Linked DNA regions of Methylovirgula sp. 4M-Z18. The protein of the gene in region 1 interacts with the protein of each later gene in a pairwise test. Links are inferred from orthologs where the notes say so. Each region holds a gene or a part of one and is shown on either strand. Other genes may lie near its edges. The genes, in order: V9T28_RS19990 and V9T28_RS12535.

Evidence for each region.
Region 2: the proteins of V9T28_RS19990 (region 1) and V9T28_RS12535 interact in binary tests that used the Escherichia coli proteins (3 or more experiments, as listed by UniProt). The link is inferred for Methylovirgula sp. 4M-Z18 from one-to-one orthologs.

The regions. Positions count from the first base shown.
Region 1 is NZ_CP149574.1:4,334,012-4,343,825, forward strand. The notes cover bases 4,688-8,208. They hold V9T28_RS19990 (2-oxoglutarate dehydrogenase E1 component), read right to left. Parts: upstream 7,849-8,208; coding sequence 4,888-7,848; downstream 4,688-4,887. Other genes in these bases: odhB (2-oxoglutarate dehydrogenase complex dihydrolipoyllysine-residue succinyltransferase), read right to left, coding at 4,688-4,824; V9T28_RS19995 (DHCW motif cupin fold protein), read right to left, coding at 7,893-8,208. Also shown: V9T28_RS19965 (tyrosine recombinase XerC), read left to right, coding at 128-1,075; V9T28_RS19970 (hypothetical protein), read right to left, coding at 1,083-1,619; lpdA (dihydrolipoyl dehydrogenase), read right to left, coding at 1,723-3,138; V9T28_RS19980 (hypothetical protein), read right to left, coding at 3,186-3,461; more of odhB, read right to left, coding at 3,571-4,687; more of V9T28_RS19995, read right to left, coding at 8,209-8,234; sucD (succinate--CoA ligase subunit alpha), read right to left, coding at 8,239-9,123; sucC (ADP-forming succinate--CoA ligase subunit beta), read right to left, coding at 9,123-9,814. UniProt on the Escherichia coli protein: E1 component of the 2-oxoglutarate dehydrogenase (OGDH) complex which catalyzes the decarboxylation of 2-oxoglutarate, the first step in the conversion of 2-oxoglutarate to succinyl-CoA and CO(2).
Region 2 is NZ_CP149574.1:2,696,693-2,705,938, forward strand. What follows is about bases 3,522-6,474. They hold V9T28_RS12535 (ABC-F family ATP-binding cassette domain-containing protein), read left to right. Parts: upstream 3,522-4,031; coding sequence 4,032-5,918; downstream 5,919-6,474. Other genes in these bases: ndk (nucleoside-diphosphate kinase), read right to left, coding at 3,522-3,561; V9T28_RS12530 (hypothetical protein), read right to left, coding at 3,872-4,033; V9T28_RS12540 (N-acetylglutaminylglutamine amidotransferase), read left to right, coding at 6,338-6,474. Also shown: V9T28_RS12515 (FkbM family methyltransferase), read right to left, coding at 1-575; V9T28_RS12520 (molybdopterin-containing oxidoreductase family protein), read right to left, coding at 733-2,826; more of ndk, read right to left, coding at 3,139-3,521; more of V9T28_RS12540, read left to right, coding at 6,475-8,122; V9T28_RS12545 (CocE/NonD family hydrolase), read right to left, coding at 8,166-9,246. UniProt on the Escherichia coli protein: Genetic data indicate it may be involved in ribosome assembly or function.

The DNA.
Region 1 (9,814 bases):
CCGAAAAAAGCGACGGATCGCGCCGTCTCCGTACCGGCTAAACGCGGGAAAAGGAAGCGGTGCTTCGGAAGACGGGCAAAGCAACCAATCCTTCACGAAACCCCGTCATCTTGACGGCATGAACGATATGGACGCCATCGCCTTCCCCGCCGCGCCGGATCTCGCCGCCGAGGCACGCGCCTGGTTCGCGCATATCGGCGTCGAGCGGCGCATGTCGCCCAAGACGGTGGAAGCCTATGGACGCGACCTGCGGCAGTTCCTGACATTCCTGACCGAGCATAACGGCGCGCTGCCGGGCTGCGCCAGTTTCACCTCTCTGAAACCGACCGACATCCGCGCCTTCATGGCTCGCCGCCGTAATGAGGGCATCGAGAGCCGCTCGCTGATGCGTATATTGTCCGGCATCCGGTCTTTCGCCCGGCATCTGGAGCGGGAAGGCAAGGCAAAAGTGTCCGCCTTCTCCGCCGTCCGCACACCAAAAATCGCCCGCAGCCTGCCAAAGCCGCTGGCCGCCGAAGCCGCCCGGCGCGTGACGCAGACCGACACGCGCGCCGGGGAAGAGCGCGAACCCTGGGTGCTGGCGCGCGACGCCGCCGTGCTCGCCCTGCTCTATGGCGCGGGCTTGCGCATTTCCGAAGCCCTGGGGATCACGCGGGCGGCGGCGCCGGTCGGGGAGATCGATGCCGTCACCGTGCTCGGCAAGGGCGGCAAGCAGCGCGCAGCGCCCGTCATCGCGCCGGTGCGCCGGGCGGTCGAGGATTATCTTGCGCTCTGCCCCTATGTGTTGAAGCCGGATGGGCCATTGTTCGTCGGGCAAAAGGGCGGACCGCTCAGCTCGCGCATCATTCAGCTTGCCATGCAGCGGCTGCGCGGTGCGCTCGGCCTGCCCGATACCGCAACCCCGCACGCCCTGCGCCATTCCTTCGCGACCCATCTCTTAGGGAACGGCGGCGATTTGCGCACAATTCAGGAATTGCTTGGCCACGCGTCGCTCTCGACGACGCAGATCTACACGGCGGTGGATTCGGCCCGGCTGCTGGCGGCCTATCGCGCCGCCCATCCGCGCGGCCGATGATCCAGCCTCACGCCCGGCGCGTCCGTGTGTAGCGCCACAGCGCGACGAGCCGCCGCCAGAGCGAATGATGGTGGCTATTGGTGAGCCCCTCGTATTGCAGCGCGGTCTTGATCCACGCCTTGATCGGCGCGGTCTGCTCATGCGCCCATGCGTGGGCCTTCATGACCCATTCGTAGAGCGTCTTGAACCACCCGATCGACAAGAGCTTGTCGCGGCACATGGTGAACAGATAAGCGATCAGGCCGTAGCGCACGATCTCGGCAAAAAGGTAAACGCCGCCGGCAAAAAGCCAATGGTGATGCGCCGCGAGCCAAATGGCAGCGATCTTGAAAATCTCCGGCAACAGCAGCGGGATGAGAAAGATCAGCAGGGTCGGATAAGGCGGCAGGGTCTCCATGAAGGCGGCGACCCGCCGCTTCAGCCCCTCCAGCGGCAGGATGGCGATGAACCAGCCAATGATCGGATGCAGGTGGTCCCACAGCCAGGAGAGGCCGAGAAAGATAAGAGCCGTTGCCAGCCACAGCGCTTTTTTAATCGCACGCATCAATCGCCCCAATTTTGGTCGCCCGCACTATAGCAGGAATTGTGGCGAGATTGACGGGGCGGTCTGAACAGACTGCGGCCTTGCGGGCCGCGGTCCATTCCGCTCAAATATGGATCGAGCGCTTCTCGACCCCCATGGCTGCTTCCTTCACCGCCTCCGACATGGTCGGATGGGCGTGGCAGGTGCGAGCAAGGTCCTCGGACGAACCGCCGAATTCCATCAGCACCGCCGCCTCGTGGATCATTTCGCCGGCGCCGAAGCCCACGATATGCGCGCCGAGCACTGCGTCGGTCGCAGCATCGGCCAAGATCTTCACGAAGCCGTCCGTGTGGCGCATCGCGCGGGCGCGGCCATTGGCCGTGAAGGGGAATTTACCGACTTTGTAGGCAATGCCCGCCGCCTTGAGGTCCTCTTCGGTCTTGCCGACGGACGCGATCTCCGGCGAGGTATAAACGACCGCCGGAATGACGTTGTAATTCACATGGCCATGCTGGCCCGCGAGCATCTCCGCGATCGCGACGCCCTCGTCCTCGGCCTTATGGGCCAGCATCGGTCCACGCACCACGTCGCCGATGGCATAGATGCCAGGCACGTTGGTGGCGAAATGCTCGTCGATCACGACGCGCCCGCGCTCGGTGGCGACCCCGGCCGCCTCAAGGCCGAGACCCTCGATATAGGGAGTGCGGCCGGTCGCGATCAGCACGCGCTCGGCCTGCAACGTTTCCGCCGCGCCGCCGGCGACCGGTTCGAACGTCACATCCGCGCCGGAGGCAGAGGTGGTGACCCCGGTCACTTTCGAGGCAAGGCGGAATTTGATGCCCTGCTTTTCCAGCATGCGCTGGACCTGTTTGACGACTTCGCCGTCCATGCCGGGCAAAATGCGATCGAGGAATTCGATCACCGTCACCTCGGCGCCAAGCCGGCGCCAGACCGAGCCGAGCTCCAGGCCGATGACGCCCGCACCGACGACGACGATATGGGCCGGGACCTTGTCGAGTTCGAGCGCGCCGGTCGATGAAATCACGATCTTCTCGTCGATCGGGATGAAATTGCCGTCCCTGTCGCGCAATTTGGCGACATCGGAACCGGTCGCGATCACGATGTTCTTGGTCTCGAGTTCCCTCACCTTACCGTCCTCGCCGGTGACATTCACCTTGCCGGCGCCCGCGATGGCGCCCGTGCCGATATAGCTCTCGATCTTGTTCTTCTTGAACAGGAAGGCGACGCCCTGCACGTTCGCATTCACCGTATCGGTCTTGTGCTTCATCATCGCGATAAGATCGAGCTTCGGCGTATCGACGACGATGCCGAGCGGCGCAAAGCCGTGCGCCGCTTCATCGAACAATTCGGATGCGTGCAGCAACGCTTTCGACGGAATGCAGCCGATATTGAGGCAGGTGCCGCCGAAGGTCTTGCGCTTCTCGACCACGGCCACTTTGAGCCCGAGTTGCGCCGCGCGAATGGCGCAGACATAGCCGCCGGGGCCGGAACCGATTACCACAAGATCATAGGCAGACATCATTCAACTCCAAACGCGAGAAGGCTGCGCGCGAAAGGCGCGGGGGGTCAGTAGCAGCGCACGCCCCAATAGGTTTCGCGGCAATAGGCGGGGCCGGGGTAGAAATAGGCCGGCTCGTAATAATAGGGCGCGCCGCCCATGCGCGCATGGCGCAGATCGTAGCGGCACTGCTTGTATTCTTTCGTCTTCGGGGTCTCGCCGTAGCTGCGGCAGATGGCATCATCGTTGGCGTCCGAATTGGGCGGCACCTCCACAGTGGCGACGCACCCCGACAGACCGAGACCAAGACCCAGAAGCGCAAGAGCGAGAAAAGACGAACGCATGGAAGTCTCCCCAGGGTGTTCTTTCGCGACAGGCCAATGCGCCGATCCGCGCGCAGCACAGCACATGTCGACTGCGCGCCGAAACGACCCGCAGTCGACTAAAGTACAATCACAGATCCAAGACAAGCCGCGCCGGATCTTCCAATGCTTCCTTGACGCGCACCAGGAAGGTGACCGCTTCCTTGCCGTCGACGATGCGGTGGTCGTAGGAGAGCGCCAGATACATCATCGGGCGGATTTCGAGCTTGCCGCCGATCACCATCGGCCGCTCCTGGATCTTGTGCATGCCAAGAATGCCCGATTGCGGCGCGTTCAGAATCGGCGTCGACATCAGCGAGCCGTAGATGCCGCCATTGGTGATCGTGAACGTGCCGCCCTGCATCTCTTCGAGCTTGAGCTGGCCGTCACGGGCGCGCTTGCCGAAATCGCCGATCGTCTTCTCGATCTGCGCCAGGCTGAGCCGATCCGCATCACGCACCACCGGCACGACAAGGCCCTTGTCGGTGCCGACCGCGATGCCGACGTGATAATAGTTCTTATAGACGAGATCCGTGCCGTCGATCTCGGCGTTCACCGCCGGGATTTCCTTGAGCGCCTGGGTGCAGGCCTTGGCGAAGAAGCTCATGAAGCCGAGCTTCACGCCGTGCTTCTTCTCGAACACGTCCTTGTATTTGGTGCGCAGGGCCATCACTTCGGTCATGTCGACCTCGTTGAAGGTCGTCAGCATCGCGGCGGTGTTCTGTGCGTCCTTGAGGCGGCGGGCGATAGTCTGGCGCAATTTCGTCATGCGCACGCGCTCTTCGCGGGAGGCATCGTCGGGCGCGGAGGGCGCGCGGACGCTCACCGGCGCAGGAGCGGCCGGCGGCAAAGTCACTTGGCCGATGACCGGCGCGCTTGGGCTCGCAATGGCGGCGAGCACATCGCCCTTCAGCACCTGGCCGCGCTTGCCGGAGCCGGCGACATCGGCAACCGCAATATTGCTCTCAGCGGCGAGCTTGGCCGCGGACGGCGCGGGCGGCATCGAAGTTGCGGCCACGGCAGCTTCGGCTTTCGCGGCAGGGGCCGGGGCTTCCGCCTTCGGCGCCGGAGCCTCAGCCTTTGCGGCGGGGGCCGCGGCCGCTGCAGCGCCGCCTGCGCCGATCTGGCCGAGCAGCGCGCCGACGCCGACCGTCTCGCCTTCCTTGGCGACGATCTCGGCCAGCGTTCCCGAGGCGGGCGCGTTGACTTCCAACGTCACCTTGTCGGTCTCGAGTTCGAGCACGGGCTCGTCGGCCTTCACGGCTTCGCCGATCTTCTTGAACCAGCGGCCGATGGTCGCCTCGGTGACGGATTCGCCCAGAGTTGGAACACGGATTTCGGTCATGATGATAACTTTCGATATGTCTATCTTTGAAGAAAAACCGGCGCGGGTTGCGCGCCGGCCGTTTTATTCGGCATAGGCTTGATCGAGGAAGTCCTTGAGCTGGGCGAGATGCTTCGACATCAGGCCGGTCGCGGTCGCGGCGGAGGCCGGACGTCCGACATAGCGCGCGCGCTTGACCTTGCTGCCGATCTGATTGAGCACCCATTCGAGCAGCGGTTCGACAAAGCTCCAGGCTCCCATGTTCTTGGGCTCTTCCTGGCACCAGATGAACTCGGCCTTCTTGAAGCGCGACAATTCATTGACCAGGGCTTTCGCCGGGAACGGATAGAGCTGTTCGACGCGCAGGATATAAACGTCGTCGATGCCGCGCTTCTCGCGCTCCTCGTAAAGATCGTAATAGACCTTGCCCGAGCACAGGATGACGCGGCGGATCTTCTCGTCCTTCACGAGCTTGATCTTCTCGCCCTTGTGCGATTCGGCGTCATCCCACAGCAGGCGGTGGAAGGACGAACCGACCGTCATGTCGTCGAGGGTCGAGACGGCGCGCTTGTGGCGCAGCAGGCTCTTCGGCGTCATCAGGATCAGCGGCTTGCGGATCTCGCGCTTGAGCTGCCGGCGCAGGATGTGGAAGTAATTGGCCGGCGTCGAGCAATTCGCCACCTGCATATTGTCTTCCGCGCACATCTGCAGATAGCGCTCGAGCCGAGCCGAGGAATGTTCCGGCCCCTGGCCCTCATAGCCGTGCGGCAGCAGGCACACGAGACCGGACATGCGCAGCCATTTGCGTTCGCCCGACGACACGAACTGATCGAACAGGACCTGCGCGCCATTGGCGAAATCGCCGAACTGCGCTTCCCACAAGGTCAGGGCGTTCGGCTCGGACAGCGAATAGCCGTATTCGAACCCGAGCACCGCCTCTTCCGAGAGCATCGAATTGATGACCTCGTAACGCGCCTGGCCGTCGCGGATGTGGTTGAGCGGCACGTAGCGCGCTTCCGTCTCCTGATCGATCAGCACCGAATGGCGTTGCGAGAACGTGCCGCGCTCGCAATCCTGACCGGACAGGCGCACGCGGTGCCCTTCGTCGACGAGCGACCCGAAAGCCAAGGCCTCGGCCATCGCCCAATCGATGCCCTCGCCGGTCTCCACCATCTTGCGGCGGTTCTCCAGGAAGCGGCCGATGGTCTTGTGCACGCGGAAGGTCGGGGGAACTTCGGTGATCTTCTGCGCGAGTTCCTTGAGCTTGCTGATGTCGAGGCCGGTCTGGCCGCGCCGGTCGTCTTCGACGAGTTCGTTCGCCGATTTCAAGCCGACCCAGCGGCCGTCGAGCCAATCGGCCTTGTTGGGCCTATAGGCTTGCCCCGCTTCGAACTCGGCCTCCAACCGCTGCCGCCAATCGGCGCGCAACTTGTCGACTTCACCGGCGGTGACCACGCCTTCCGCAACCAGCTTTTCGGAATAAAGCTCCAGCGTCGACTTCAGGCTGCGGATCTTGCGATACATCAGCGGCTGGGTGAAGCCCGGCTCGTCGCCCTCGTTATGGCCATAGCGGCGATAGCAGAACATGTCGATGACGACGGGCTTGTGGAACTGCTGGCGGAATTCGATCGCGACTTTTGCCGCGAACACCACCGCTTCCGGATCGTCGCCGTTCACGTGGAAGATCGGCGCCTCGATCATCTTGGCCACATCCGACGGATAGGGCGTCGAGCGCGAGTAGCGCGGATAGGTCGTGAAGCCGATCTGGTTGTTGATGATGAAATGCAGCGAGCCACCGGTGCGATGGCCCTTGATGGCCGACATGCCGAAACATTCCGCCACGACGCCCTGGCCGGCGAAGGCCGCATCGCCGTGCAGCAGCAGCGGCAGCACTTTCGAGCGCTCGGAGATGTCGCTCAACTGATCCTGCTTGGCACGCACTTTGCCGAGCACGACCGGATTGACGATTTCGAGATGCGAGGGATTGGCGGTGAGCGACAGATGCACCTTGTTGCCGTCGAACTCGCGGTCCGACGAGGCGCCGAGGTGATATTTCACGTCGCCCGAGCCTTCCACATCGTCGGGCGCGAACGAACCGCCGCGGAACTCATGGAACAGCGCGCGATGCGGCTTGTTCATGACCTGGGTGAGCACGTTGAGCCGGCCACGATGCGCCATGCCGAGCACCATATCGCGCACGCCCAATTGGCCGCCGCGCTTGATGATCTGCTCCAGCGCCGGAATCAGCGATTCCGCGCCGTCGAGGCCAAAGCGCTTGGTCCCGGTGAATTTCACGTCGAGATATTTCTCGAAGCCTTCGGCCTCGACGAGCTTCGAGAGAATCGCACGCTTGCCCTCGCGGGTGAAGGAGATCTCCTTATCCGGCCCCTCGATGCGGCGCTGCAGCCAGTCCTTGGCCGCAGGGTCGCTGATGTGCATGAACTCGAAGCCGATCGTGCTGCAATAGGTGCGGCGCAAAATGCCGAGCATTTCGCGGATCGTCGCATATTCCAGACCGAGCACGTTATCGATGAAGATCTTGCGGTCCCAATCGGCCTCGGAGAAGCCATAAGACGAGGGATGCAATTCCTCATGATCCTTCTGTGGCTCGAGGCCCAAAGGATCGAGGTTCGCGTAGAGATGGCCGCGCATACGATAGGCGCGCACCATCATCACGGCGCGTACCGAATCGCGCGTTGCCTGCAGCACATCGGCGGCGGATATGTCCGCGCCCTTCGCAGCCGCTTTCGCCTTGACCTTGTCGGTCAGCATCTTCTCGACCTGCGGCCAATTGCCGTCGAGCGCGGACACCAATTCGCCATTGGCATGAATCGGCCAGTTGGGCTTCGTCCACGACGCGCCCTTGGCGGATTTCTCGACCGCGGTGCGGTCATCGTTCAGTGCGTCGAAAAATTCGCGCCACGCCGGCTCGACCGCATTCGGGTCGGCCTCATAGCGGGCCTGCAAATTTTCAATATAAGCCGCGTTGGCACCGTAAAGAAATGATGTCGAAAGCAGCGCTTCGTTTTGATCCTGGCGTGCCATGGTTACACCCTTTGTTCGCAGGCTCTTCCACCTGCAAATATGTTTTAGTCAACGATAAACAGCTTGGCGCCGATCGCCGTGCTTGAACGATGCGGTTCAGCATCATCAGCCACTTGGTAAGACATGCCGGGGAGCAGCTTGAATGTGCGCCCGTCAGCCAGCACCGTGTCCAATTCGCCCTCGAGGCAGAACAGGACGTGACCTTTCGAACACCAGTGATCGGCTTCATACCCTGCCGTATATTCGACCATCCGCACGCGGATCTGGTTGCCTTCCGGACCAAACACCCGCGTACGCCACACAGCATGACCGGCATCGCCCGCGTGCCGGGTTGCACCAACTTGCTCCCAGTCGACCACGTTGAAGGCGATGTCGGTCATTCGCATCTCATTATCCCTTCAACACATCCACCAAGGTCTTGCCGAGCCTTGCGGGCGACGGCGAGACGCGGATGCCGGCGGCTTCCATCGCCGCGATCTTGTCCTCGGCGCCGCCTTTGCCGCCGGCGATGATCGCCCCGGCATGGCCCATACGGCGTCCGGGAGGCGCGGTGCGGCCGGCGATGAAGCCGACGACCGGTTTCTTCCGGCCGCGCTTCGCCTCGTCGGCGAGGAACTGCGCCGCGTCCTCTTCGGCGGAGCCGCCGATTTCACCGATCATGATGATCGAATCGGTCTTTTCGTCGGCGAGGAACATCTCCAGCACGTCGATGAATTCGGTGCCCTTGACCGGGTCGCCGCCGATGCCCACCGCCGTCGTCTGGCCGAGGCCTTCCTGCGTCGTCTGGAACACGGCTTCGTAGGTCAGCGTGCCGGAGCGCGAGACGATGCCGACATTGCCGGGCTTGAAAATATTGCCCGGCATGATGCCGATCTTGCATTCGCCGGCCGTCATGACGCCAGGGCAATTCGGGCCGATCAGCCGCGACTTGGAGCCGGACAGCGCCCGCTTCACCTTCACCATGTCCTCGACCGGGATGCCTTCGGTGATGCAGACGATGAGCGGAATTTCCGCCTGGATCGCTTCGCAGATCGCATCCGCCGCCCCCGGCGGCGGTACGTAGATGACGGACGCATCGGCGCCAGTCGCGTCTTTGGCTTCCATCACCGTGTCGAACACCGGCAGGCCGAGATGCCGCGAACCACCCTTGCCGGGCGACGTGCCGCCAACGATCTTGGTGCCGTATGCAATCGCCTGTTCGGAATGGAACGTGCCGTTCTTGCCGGTGAAACCTTGGGTGATGACTTTGGTATTTGCGTCGATCAGAACGGACATTAGCGAACCTCCTTCACGGCTTTCACAATCTTCTGCGCGGCATCGTCGAGATCGTCTGCCGGAATGACATTGAGGCCGGAGTCCGCAATGATTTTCTTACCCAATTCGACATTCGTGCCCTCGAGCCGCACGACCAGCGGCACTTGCAGGCCGACTTCCTTGACCGCCGCAATCACGCCTTCCGCGATCACGTCGCAGCGCATGATGCCGCCGAAGATGTTGATCAGAATGCCCTGCACATTCGGATCGGCGGTGATGATCTTGAAGGCCGCCGTCACTTTCTCCTTGCTGGCGCCGCCGCCGACGTCGAGGAAGTTGGCCGGCGCTTCGCCATAGAGCTTGATGATGTCCATGGTCGCCATGGCAAGGCCGGCGCCGTTGACCATGCAGCCGATCGTGCCGTCGAGGGTGATGTAATTCAGGTCGTGCTTGGAGGCTTCGATCTCTTTGGCATCTTCCTCCGTCTCGTCGCGCAGCGCGACGACGTCGGGGTGCCGGTAGAGCGCGTTGGAGTCGAACGACACTTTCGCGTCGAGGCAGCGCAATTGCCCCTGCTTGGTGATGATCAGCGGGTTGATCTCGAGCATCGCCATATCCTTGGCGACGAAGGCGGTATAGAGTTGCGCCACGAGCTTGTCGGCCTGCTTGGCAAGATCACCGGAGAGGCCGAGCGCCTTGGCGGCCAGACGGC
Region 2 (9,246 bases), 1.6 Mb from region 1 along the record:
TAGACCTTGTCGTAGCCGCCTGCGAGAATGGCGGCCTCCCATTCTTGCGACCGGTCCCGGTGGTCGATGGGATCGAGCGCTTCGACCACGATGATCCACGGGCGAAAGCGCTGAAAATCGAGCCCGGCAAGAACCTCCTTTTCGGCCCCTTCGACATCGATTTTCAGAAAGTGAATCGCCGGCGGATTACATTGTCCAAAGATGGAATCGAGGCTCCGCCTTTCGACCTCGACTTTCAGGGCTTCGCCCTTTTGCACATACTCTTCGCCGATCGTGCGATCCGACGTCGCCCAGCCGCGTGTCTTCGTCTCATAAAATGAACCTGAACCGTCCTCCGCCCCCACCGCAACCTGCAGATTGATGTCGCGCGGCCGCTCCGATTGAAGGCGGGTGAAATACTCGGACACGGGCTCGATGTTGATGCCGCGCCAGCCGCGGTCATAAAATAGCTTCGTGACCGAATCTTCTTGCGGATCGTTGGCCCCCACATCGACATAAAAGCCCGCGTCGATATGTTTGAGCGCGCGCCACAAAAGGATGTCTTCGTGATTTTGCGCGTATGAGATCATTGCCATTGAAACTCGTCTCTACAAATCTTTTTCCAGCCGCCTGACAAAGTGCGCAGTTCCGCACGCTCGAATCTTTGTCGTGCACACATCAACATCCACGCCAATCACTCCAGCCGACGCCCCGTGAAGTCTTGTAATATTGTAATGTCAATCGAATATGTCTTCAGTTTGACTCCCTGCGAAGGGCGACATGGATGTCATGGAACGCCGCGCCGCCGAAGGGCGCGATCGGGTCGCTCCCCGTCAAGGTATTGATGCCGCGGCCATCTTCATAGGCCGCGTTCGGCCATATTCCTTCCGCAACCAGCACGCCGCGCGGCAGTCCGGCGAAGAATTTGGCGTGCAGGCGCACTTCGCCGCGCCGGTTGGCGAGAATGACGCGATCGCCGTCGCCGATGCCGAGCGCCGCTGCATCGTCCGGATGAACCATCACATCCGGGCGCCGCTCTTGCCGCAACGACGTGGGCGTTTCGGTGAACGTGCTGTTGAGGAAATTGCGCGCCGGCGATGTCGTCAGTTTGAACGGATAGGCTTCGGTCGCCGCTTCGTTCACCGCCCAATGGTCGGGCAGCGTCGGCATCTCTTGCCATGGCCCCATCAGGCCGTCGTTGCTGAAGGGAACCTTGGCCCAGACCGGCTTGAAACGGAATTTGCCGTCCGGCCAGCCGAACCCGGTCAGATAATGGGCCTGCTCGAATTTCGGCTGACAATCGATCCATTTGGAGGCTTCGAGGTTGGCAAGCGTGCCCCAACCAGACTTCTGCAGCGTCTCATCGACAATCTCGCGCGGGCTCATGTCAAAGCCCGGATGGCTCGCGCCGACCCGTTGGGCCAGATCGCAAATGACCTCGTGGTTGCTGCGGCATTCGGCCGGTGCGTCGATTAGCTTGCCGCCGAAGGCAATGTGCTGGTGACCGCCGCCGGAATAAATGTCGTCATGCTCGAGGAACATGGTCGCCGGCAAGACGATATCCGCCATTTTCGCCGTGTCGGTCATGAATTGCTCATGCACGGCGACGAAGAGATCCTCGCGGGCGAAGCCCTGTTTCACCAGCGTCTGATCGGGCGCGACCGAGACCGGATTGGTGTTCTGGATCAGCATGGCCTTGACCGGCGGCCCGCCTTTCAGCGCCCCCGGATCCCCGGTCAGGATCGCGCCGATGCGCGACTGGTCGAGCATGCGGACCGAACGGTCCAATCGATCGAGCCCCTCGTTCAGGCTCGTCCGCCAATGGAAGATGCCACTGTTGCTGTGAAAGGCGCCGCCGCCCTCATGCTGCCAGGCGCCCGTCACCGCGGCGACGCAGCTTGCCGCATGCATGTTCACGACGCCATTGCGCTGCCGCGAAAATCCGTAGCCGAGGCGGAAGAACGTCTTCTTGGTCGTCCCGACCAGCGTGGCGAACGCCTCGATCTCGTCAACGCTCAGGCCGGTGATCGCCGATGCCCATTGTGGGTCTCGCGTGGTGAGGTGCTGCTGCAGTTCGCGCGGTGCGTCGGTGAATTTCTCAAGATAATCCCAATCCGCGAGCCCGTCGCGAAACAGCACGTGCATGACCGCGCAGGCGAGCGCGCCATCGGTGCCGGGCCGCAGAATCAACTTCAGGTCGGCCTGCTTCATGGTCGGCGTCTCATAGACGTCGATCACGACGATCCTGGCGCCCCGCTCCTTGCGGGCCCTTGTGGCGTGGGTCATCACATTGACCTGGGTTGCCACCGCATTGGTGCCCCAGATGACCACGCAATCGGACTTCGCCATTTCGCGCGGATCCGGCCCGCGCAAAAAGCCCGTTCCGGCGATATAGCCGGGCCACGCGCCATTAACGCAGATCGTGCCGAAGAACCGCGAATATTTCTTCACGTGGGTCAGGCGGTTGATGCCATCGCGCATCACTCGGCCCATCGTGCCGGCATAATAATAAGGCCAGACAGATTCCGCCCCGAAGTCGCGCTCGGCCGCATGGAACCGCTCGGCAATGGTAGCCATCGCCTCGTCCCAACCGATCCGCTCGAATTGGCCCGAGCCTTTCGGCCCAATGCGCTTCATCGGGTACAATAGGCGGTCCGGATGGTGGATACGCTCCGCATAGCGAGCCACTTTGGCGCAGATCACACCCGCCGTATAAGTCTGATCCTCGGCGCCATGCACCCGCCCGATCCGCTGGCCGTCGATGACCTCGACCTCGAGCGAACAGGCCGAAGGGCAATCGTGCGGGCAGACCGACGGGCGGCGGGTGATCTTGGCTTGGACGTTCATGCGAGCCTCAACTCTTCCTGATATATTATCCTGATCAGTTTTCGTCTGAGAAGACCAATTGAAGTTTCTGATGAGTTCTAACTCGCTATGTTATTGTTGTATTCCGGAATGCGGCCGTGATGCATATGGCCGCTGAGCTAAACCGGCTTATGCGGCGCGGACAAAAATATAGCCAACCGATGCCCTCAGCATCTCAGCTCAAGCGCCCCTCCACCCACACGCTCGCAATCTATGGAAAACGCACTGCGCCTTCCATAAAAAACGCCGCCCGCAATGCGGACGGCGGTTCTATACCACGAAACGGTATCAGCCTTAGCCGACGATCTCGTTGCCAGCGAACCACTGCGCGATTTCGACCGCGGCGGTCTCGGGCGCGTCCGAACCATGGACGGAGTTTTCGCCCATGTTGAGCGCGAATTCCTTGCGGATCGTCCCGGCGTCGGCCTTCTCCGGATTGGTCGCGCCCATCACCTCGCGATAGCGGGCAATAGCGTTCTCGCCTTCGAGAACCTGGACCACGACCGGCGCAGCGCTCATCTGCTCCACCAGCTCACCGAAGAACGGGCGCTCTTTGTGCACGGCGTAGAAGGTTTCGGCCTGGGTGCGGGTCATGTGAACCCGCTTCTGCGCCACGACGCGCAGGCCTGCCGCCTCGATCTTGGCATTGATCGCGCCGGTCAGATTGCGGCGGGTGGCGTCGGGCTTGATGATCGAGAACGTGCGCTGAGTGGTCATGCAGGATCCATTGGTTGGAGCAAAAGGCCGAACGAACGTTCGGACCGGAAAGGGTGCGGCTATATAGCTGCGCATCGGCAAGATCGCAAGCAAAGGGGCGGCCGAAAGCCGCGAGCGCCATCGTTTTGGTGAAGTTCCAGGGCGTCCGTCCCTTCGGCGTGACGGACGGCGGCGCCGATGAGCTTGGTCAGCGCCAGAGGAACGATCGCGACGGCTGGGCCGATGGCCAAATCCTCAGCGGGCGTTGTCCCTCCCCGCCCATTGAACAACAGTACTAGAATAGCATACAAAAATACACAGAATTAATATCTTAAACAAACTTATTAATGTAAAAATTCAACACTTCACCGGCCGAATTACGCATTTCGCGCGAGACCTGAGGAGAAGAAACCCGACCACCTATCCCGTCGCGCCTCCCCGCCTGCACCAAGGCCTTGCCTTCCGCGGCCCGGCGCGTCAAAAGCTCGCTCATGCTGATCCTCTCCGACATCACCTACCGACTCGGGCCGCGCCTGTTGTTCGACAAGGCCTCCGCCGCCATTCCCGCCCGAGCCCGCGTGGGGTTTGTCGGCCGGAACGGTGCCGGCAAGACCACGTTGTTCAACATGATTTCCGGTGACCTGTCGCCCGAGAGTGGCGAAGCGACACCGCCCAAGGGCCTGCGTCTCGGCCGGGTCGAGCAGGAAGCGCCCGGCGGCCCGCAGACCCTGATCTCCTTCGTCCTCGATGCCGACAAGGAGCGCAAGGCGCTGCTGGCGGAAGCCGAGACGGCCAAGGATCCGCACCGGATTTCCGAGATCCAATTGCGCCTCGTCGATATCGATGCCCATTCCGCGCCGGCCCGCGCGGCCGCCATCCTGGACGGTCTCGGCTTCGATCATGACGCGCAGCAGCGCAGCCTGTCGGAATTTTCGGGCGGCTGGCGTATGCGTGTCGCCCTCGCCGCGGTGCTGTTCTCGGCGCCCGACCTGCTGCTGCTCGACGAACCGACCAATTACCTCGATCTCGAAGGCACGCTCTGGCTCATCGATTATCTGGCCCATTATCCGGCGACCGTTCTGGTGATCTCGCATGATCGCGACCTGCTCGACGCGGTGTGCGACCACATCCTGCATCTCGATCAGGGCCGCCTCACCCTGTGGCGCGGCAATTATACCCAGTTCGCCCAACTGCGCGCCGAACAGCAGGCGCTCCTGGTCAAGGCGAAAAAGAAGCAGGACGATCACCGCAAGCACCTGCAGGATTTCGTCGACCGTTTCAAGGCGAAAGCCTCCAAGGCCCGGCAGGCGCAATCGCGCGTCAAGATGCTCGCCAAGATGGAGAATATCGATCTCATCGTCGATCAGGACGTGCTGCCGTTCCACTTCCCCTCGCCGGCCAAGCCGCTCTCGCCGCCCATCGTCACGATGGACGGCGCAAGCGCCGGCTATGGCGAGCGCAAGGTCCTGTCCCATCTCAATCTGTTCATTTCGGATGACGACCGGATCGGCCTTCTGGGCTCCAACGGCAACGGCAAATCAACGCTCGCCAAATTGATCGCCGGCCGCCTTGAGGCGATGGGCGGCAAGATCGTCCGCGCGACGAAGCTCGATGTCGGCTTTTTCGCCCAGCACCAGATCGACGATCTCGACACCTCCGGCACGCCCTACAGCCATATCGCGCCACTGATGAAGGATCAGAGCGAGGCGCGCATCCGCACCCGGGCGGCGCAGATGGGATTTCAGGGCCAGAAGGCAGACACGCCGATCACCCAGCTTTCGGGCGGCGAAAAAGCCCGGCTGCTGATGGGCCTCGCGACCTTCCACGGGCCGCAATTGCTGATCATGGACGAACCGACCAACCACCTCGACATCGATAGCCGCTCTGCCCTAATCGAGGCGATCAACGCCTATCAGGGTGCGATCATCCTCGTTTCGCACGACCGCTATCTGCTTGATGCCTGCGCCGACCGCCTGTGGCTGGTGGCGGGCGGCACCTGCAAGCCCTTCGACGGCGACATGGACGATTACAAAAAGATCGTCCTGAGCAAGTCCGAACCCGCCGGCAATGGCAGAAAGACGAAACCGGAGGCCGGGCGCAACGCAGAGCCGGACGAGACGGCGCGCCGGGACAATGTCTTGTCGAATAGGGAATTAGGTGCGCTCCGCCGCAAGCTCGCCGCGCTGGAAGAGCGGATCGCGAAATTCGAGACGCTGCGGGGCAAGATCGACGCGGCGCTGGCGGAGCCGGAAACCTTCGTCAAAGAGCCGGCAAAAGCAGCGGAACTCTCGCGTCAGCGCGCCGAACTCGACAAGGCGCTGGCGGCCGCGGAAGAGGAATGGCTGCTGGTCAGCGCTGAACTAGAGGGCGTTTCCTAACGCTTTCTAAAGATTTCGATACATGCAACCGCCTTATTGAATCGTATTGCAATAATATAATTTTCCAAAAATCGCGCGCCTTGCCCGATTGACGCCCAATTTGCTGTCTACAAAAAGGGCACATGGATTGTATTCGCGGTTCCCACTCGTCGCGAATTGGCAAGAAATGGCCTAAAAACGGGGGTATTTCCTTCTTGAGGCCTGATCCATATCCCTCGCGACGCACGGCATCGGTGGGAATGCTATGCGAATGTTTGCACTGCCGCCTTGGCGGGTGCTTGTGATGAGGCTGCCTGCAGCCCCGATCCGCTAACCCTACGATCGACGCTTCGAAGCAAGAATACGATGTTCGATAGTCCATACGCAGAGAGGTCTTGCGGCCGTAGGTTCATTTCTCCCAGCCAAAATTGGAGGTTACTGTGTGCGGAATTGCCGGCCAGTATCAATTTGGCGCGCAAGACGCGTCGCCAGCAGATTTAGAACGTGTGAGCCTGCATCAACGCTCGCGCGGCCCCGATGCCCGCGGCATCTTCAGCATCAACAATATGGCGCTCGCCCACCGGCGGCTTAAGATTTTCGATCTCAGCGAGCGGGCGGCGCAGCCCATGGTCGATCATGGCTTGGGCCTCGCCCTCACCTTCAACGGCGAAATTTACAACTTCCTCGAATTGCGGCGCGAACTCGAAGGGCTCGGTTACGTTTTCGTTTCCGACAGCGATACCGAAGTCGTGTTGAAAGCCTTTCACGCCTGGGGCAAGGCCTGCATCCGACGTTTCAACGGCATGTTCGCCTTCGCCATCTGGGATTGGGAAACCGAAAAGCTCGTCTTGGCGCGCGACCGCATGGGCATCAAGCCACTGTACTACACCAAGAAAGCCGACACGTTCGAATTTGCGTCGTCGCTGCCGGCGTTGCTGCAATTCAAGGGGATCGACACGTCGATCGACCGCGACGCCCTGTATTATTATTTGACCTTTCACGCAGTGCCTGAACCGCTGACCCTGCTCGCCGGCATCCGCAAACTGCCGCCGGCGACGATTTTGACCATCGATCCCGACGGCACGCGGCACGAAGAAACCTATTGGCGCCTGCAGATCAACGAGGAACGGGCCGATCACACGCTCACCGTCAAGGATTGGCTCGCCGCCACCGAGGAAACCTTGTCCAAGGCAACGCAGCGCCAGCTCGCGGCAGACGTGCCGACCGGCATCCTGCTCTCGGGCGGCCTCGACTCGTCCTTGCTCGTTGCGCTCGCGGCGCAGCGCAACAGCGCGGACCTGAAGACCTTCGCCATCGGTTTCGAGGAGGTGAACGGCCAGTCGGGCGACGAATTCGTTTATTCCGATCTGGTGGCCGAGCATTTCGGCACGGATCACACGCAGATTTTCGTACCCAATACGGATTTGAACGAAGCGCTTGCCGATTGCGTGAGCGCGATGTCGGAGCCGATGGTGAGCCACGACAATATCGGCTTTTATCTCCTGTCGCACGAGGTTGCAAAACACGTGAAAGTCGCGCTCTCGGGCCAGGGCGCCGACGAGATCTTCGCCGGCTACCATTGGTTCGAGAAGCTGGAGCAGGAACCGCCTGGACCGGCCCAGCGGTCGGCGCAAACGATCGCCGACACGGTCGCCGATCGCAGCTATGGGGAATACAAGCGTCTCGTCTCGCCGCATTTCCACAGCAACGAACATTCCGGCACGTTCCTCGAAAGCCTTGCGACGGCGAACGGCTCGCCCCATCCGATCGACAATCTCCTGGCCTACGAGAGCACCTTCGCGATGGCGAACGGGCCGCTCAGCCGCGTCGACAATATGACGATGGCCGCCGGGCTCGAGGCGCGCGTGCCGTTCCTCGACGACAAGGTGGTCGACCTCGCCGCGAGCATGCCGCTCGGGTACAAAATGGCGGATGGCGGCAAGGCGATCCTGAAGCGCCTCGGCCGCAAGCTTCTACCGAAGGCTGTCGTCGATCGCCCCAAGGGCTATTTCCCGGTTCCGGCCTTGAACCAGGTGCAGGGCAGAACGCTGTCGATGTTGCGCGGTGTGCTGTCGATCGACAACATTCGCAAGCGCGGCATTTTCAACGCGTCGGCGGTACAGAACCTTCTCGACAACCCGCTCACCCAACTGACGCCGGCCGGCGCCTCGAAACTCTGGCAAGTCGGTCTGCTCGAATATTGGCTGCAACGCCAGGGCGTTTGAGCCGAAAAGTTCAGGCGGACTTTTTCGTCCGCCTGAACTTACGTCACATGAAGTCGCGCGGCACTTCGCTGCTGAAGTCCTTGCAGAAGACTTCCGCCTCGCCCTCATAGGCGCGGACCGTGGCGCTGATGCGCCAATGGGTCTCGGTACAGGAGATGCTCGCCGTACTCTCGCTCCGCACCGACCAACCCGGTCTTTGCATCTCGCAGATCCAGCTCGACCGCCCCGTCATGGACAACGGGTCGTCCGGCGAAATCGACCAAACTTCGTCACGAACCTGCCGCGCCGCGAGGCCCGTCTCGGGATGTTCATTGAGCCCGGTATCTTCGTAGATACAATAATCCGTCCGGTGCGCGTTCAGATCACGGATGACCTTGCGCCGCGTCTCGCTCTGCTTGAGGTTCTTGTAGATCGGCAGCGGATTGGGATTGGCCGGCTGCGGCATGTCGAGCGCCTCAAACGCCCCAAGTAATGGCAGCCGAAGCTCCAGGCTCGCCTGGTCGAGCGTGAGGCCTGGATCGAATGGCGGCGGCAGGATCATCGGCCAATAGGCGGTGGAAAGAGCCAGGCGAATCCGATGTCCCTTGGCGAAGCGGTAGCCGCATGCATCGAGCACCAGGGTCACCTTGGCCTTGCCGTCCAGGCGCTCCGGCGCGGCATTGCCGTTGCGATGTGCGAGGTTAAGGACGCCGAAGGCAACCCGTGTCGCGGTCCCGTCTTGGTGAATGTCGACGAGACGGGCCGCCAAATTCGCCCATGGCGCGTCGCAGGAAACGGTGATCTCCAACACCGCCTGGCCGAGGCAATCGAGCGCCTCGTCGAGCCGCGGCGACTGGAAGACCAGCGACCCCGCATCGTCGATGCGCTGATCGCCCGCCATTTCCGCATCCGGCTTCAACGTGAAATACTCGCCCGACGCGGTGCCGGTATCGAGCGGCGATTTGAGATAGACGTCGCGCGCGGCGGTGTTCCCGGCGCGCGCGCCTGCACGCAGTCCCCCAGATTCGTCCGCATGAAACGCCTGAAACTGCGGCTTTTGCCAATGTTGCTTGGCCACCCAAAATCCAGGATCGAAATCGCGCCAGGCCGCGGGCTTCACCGCGTCAAGCACGTAGGCACGAACT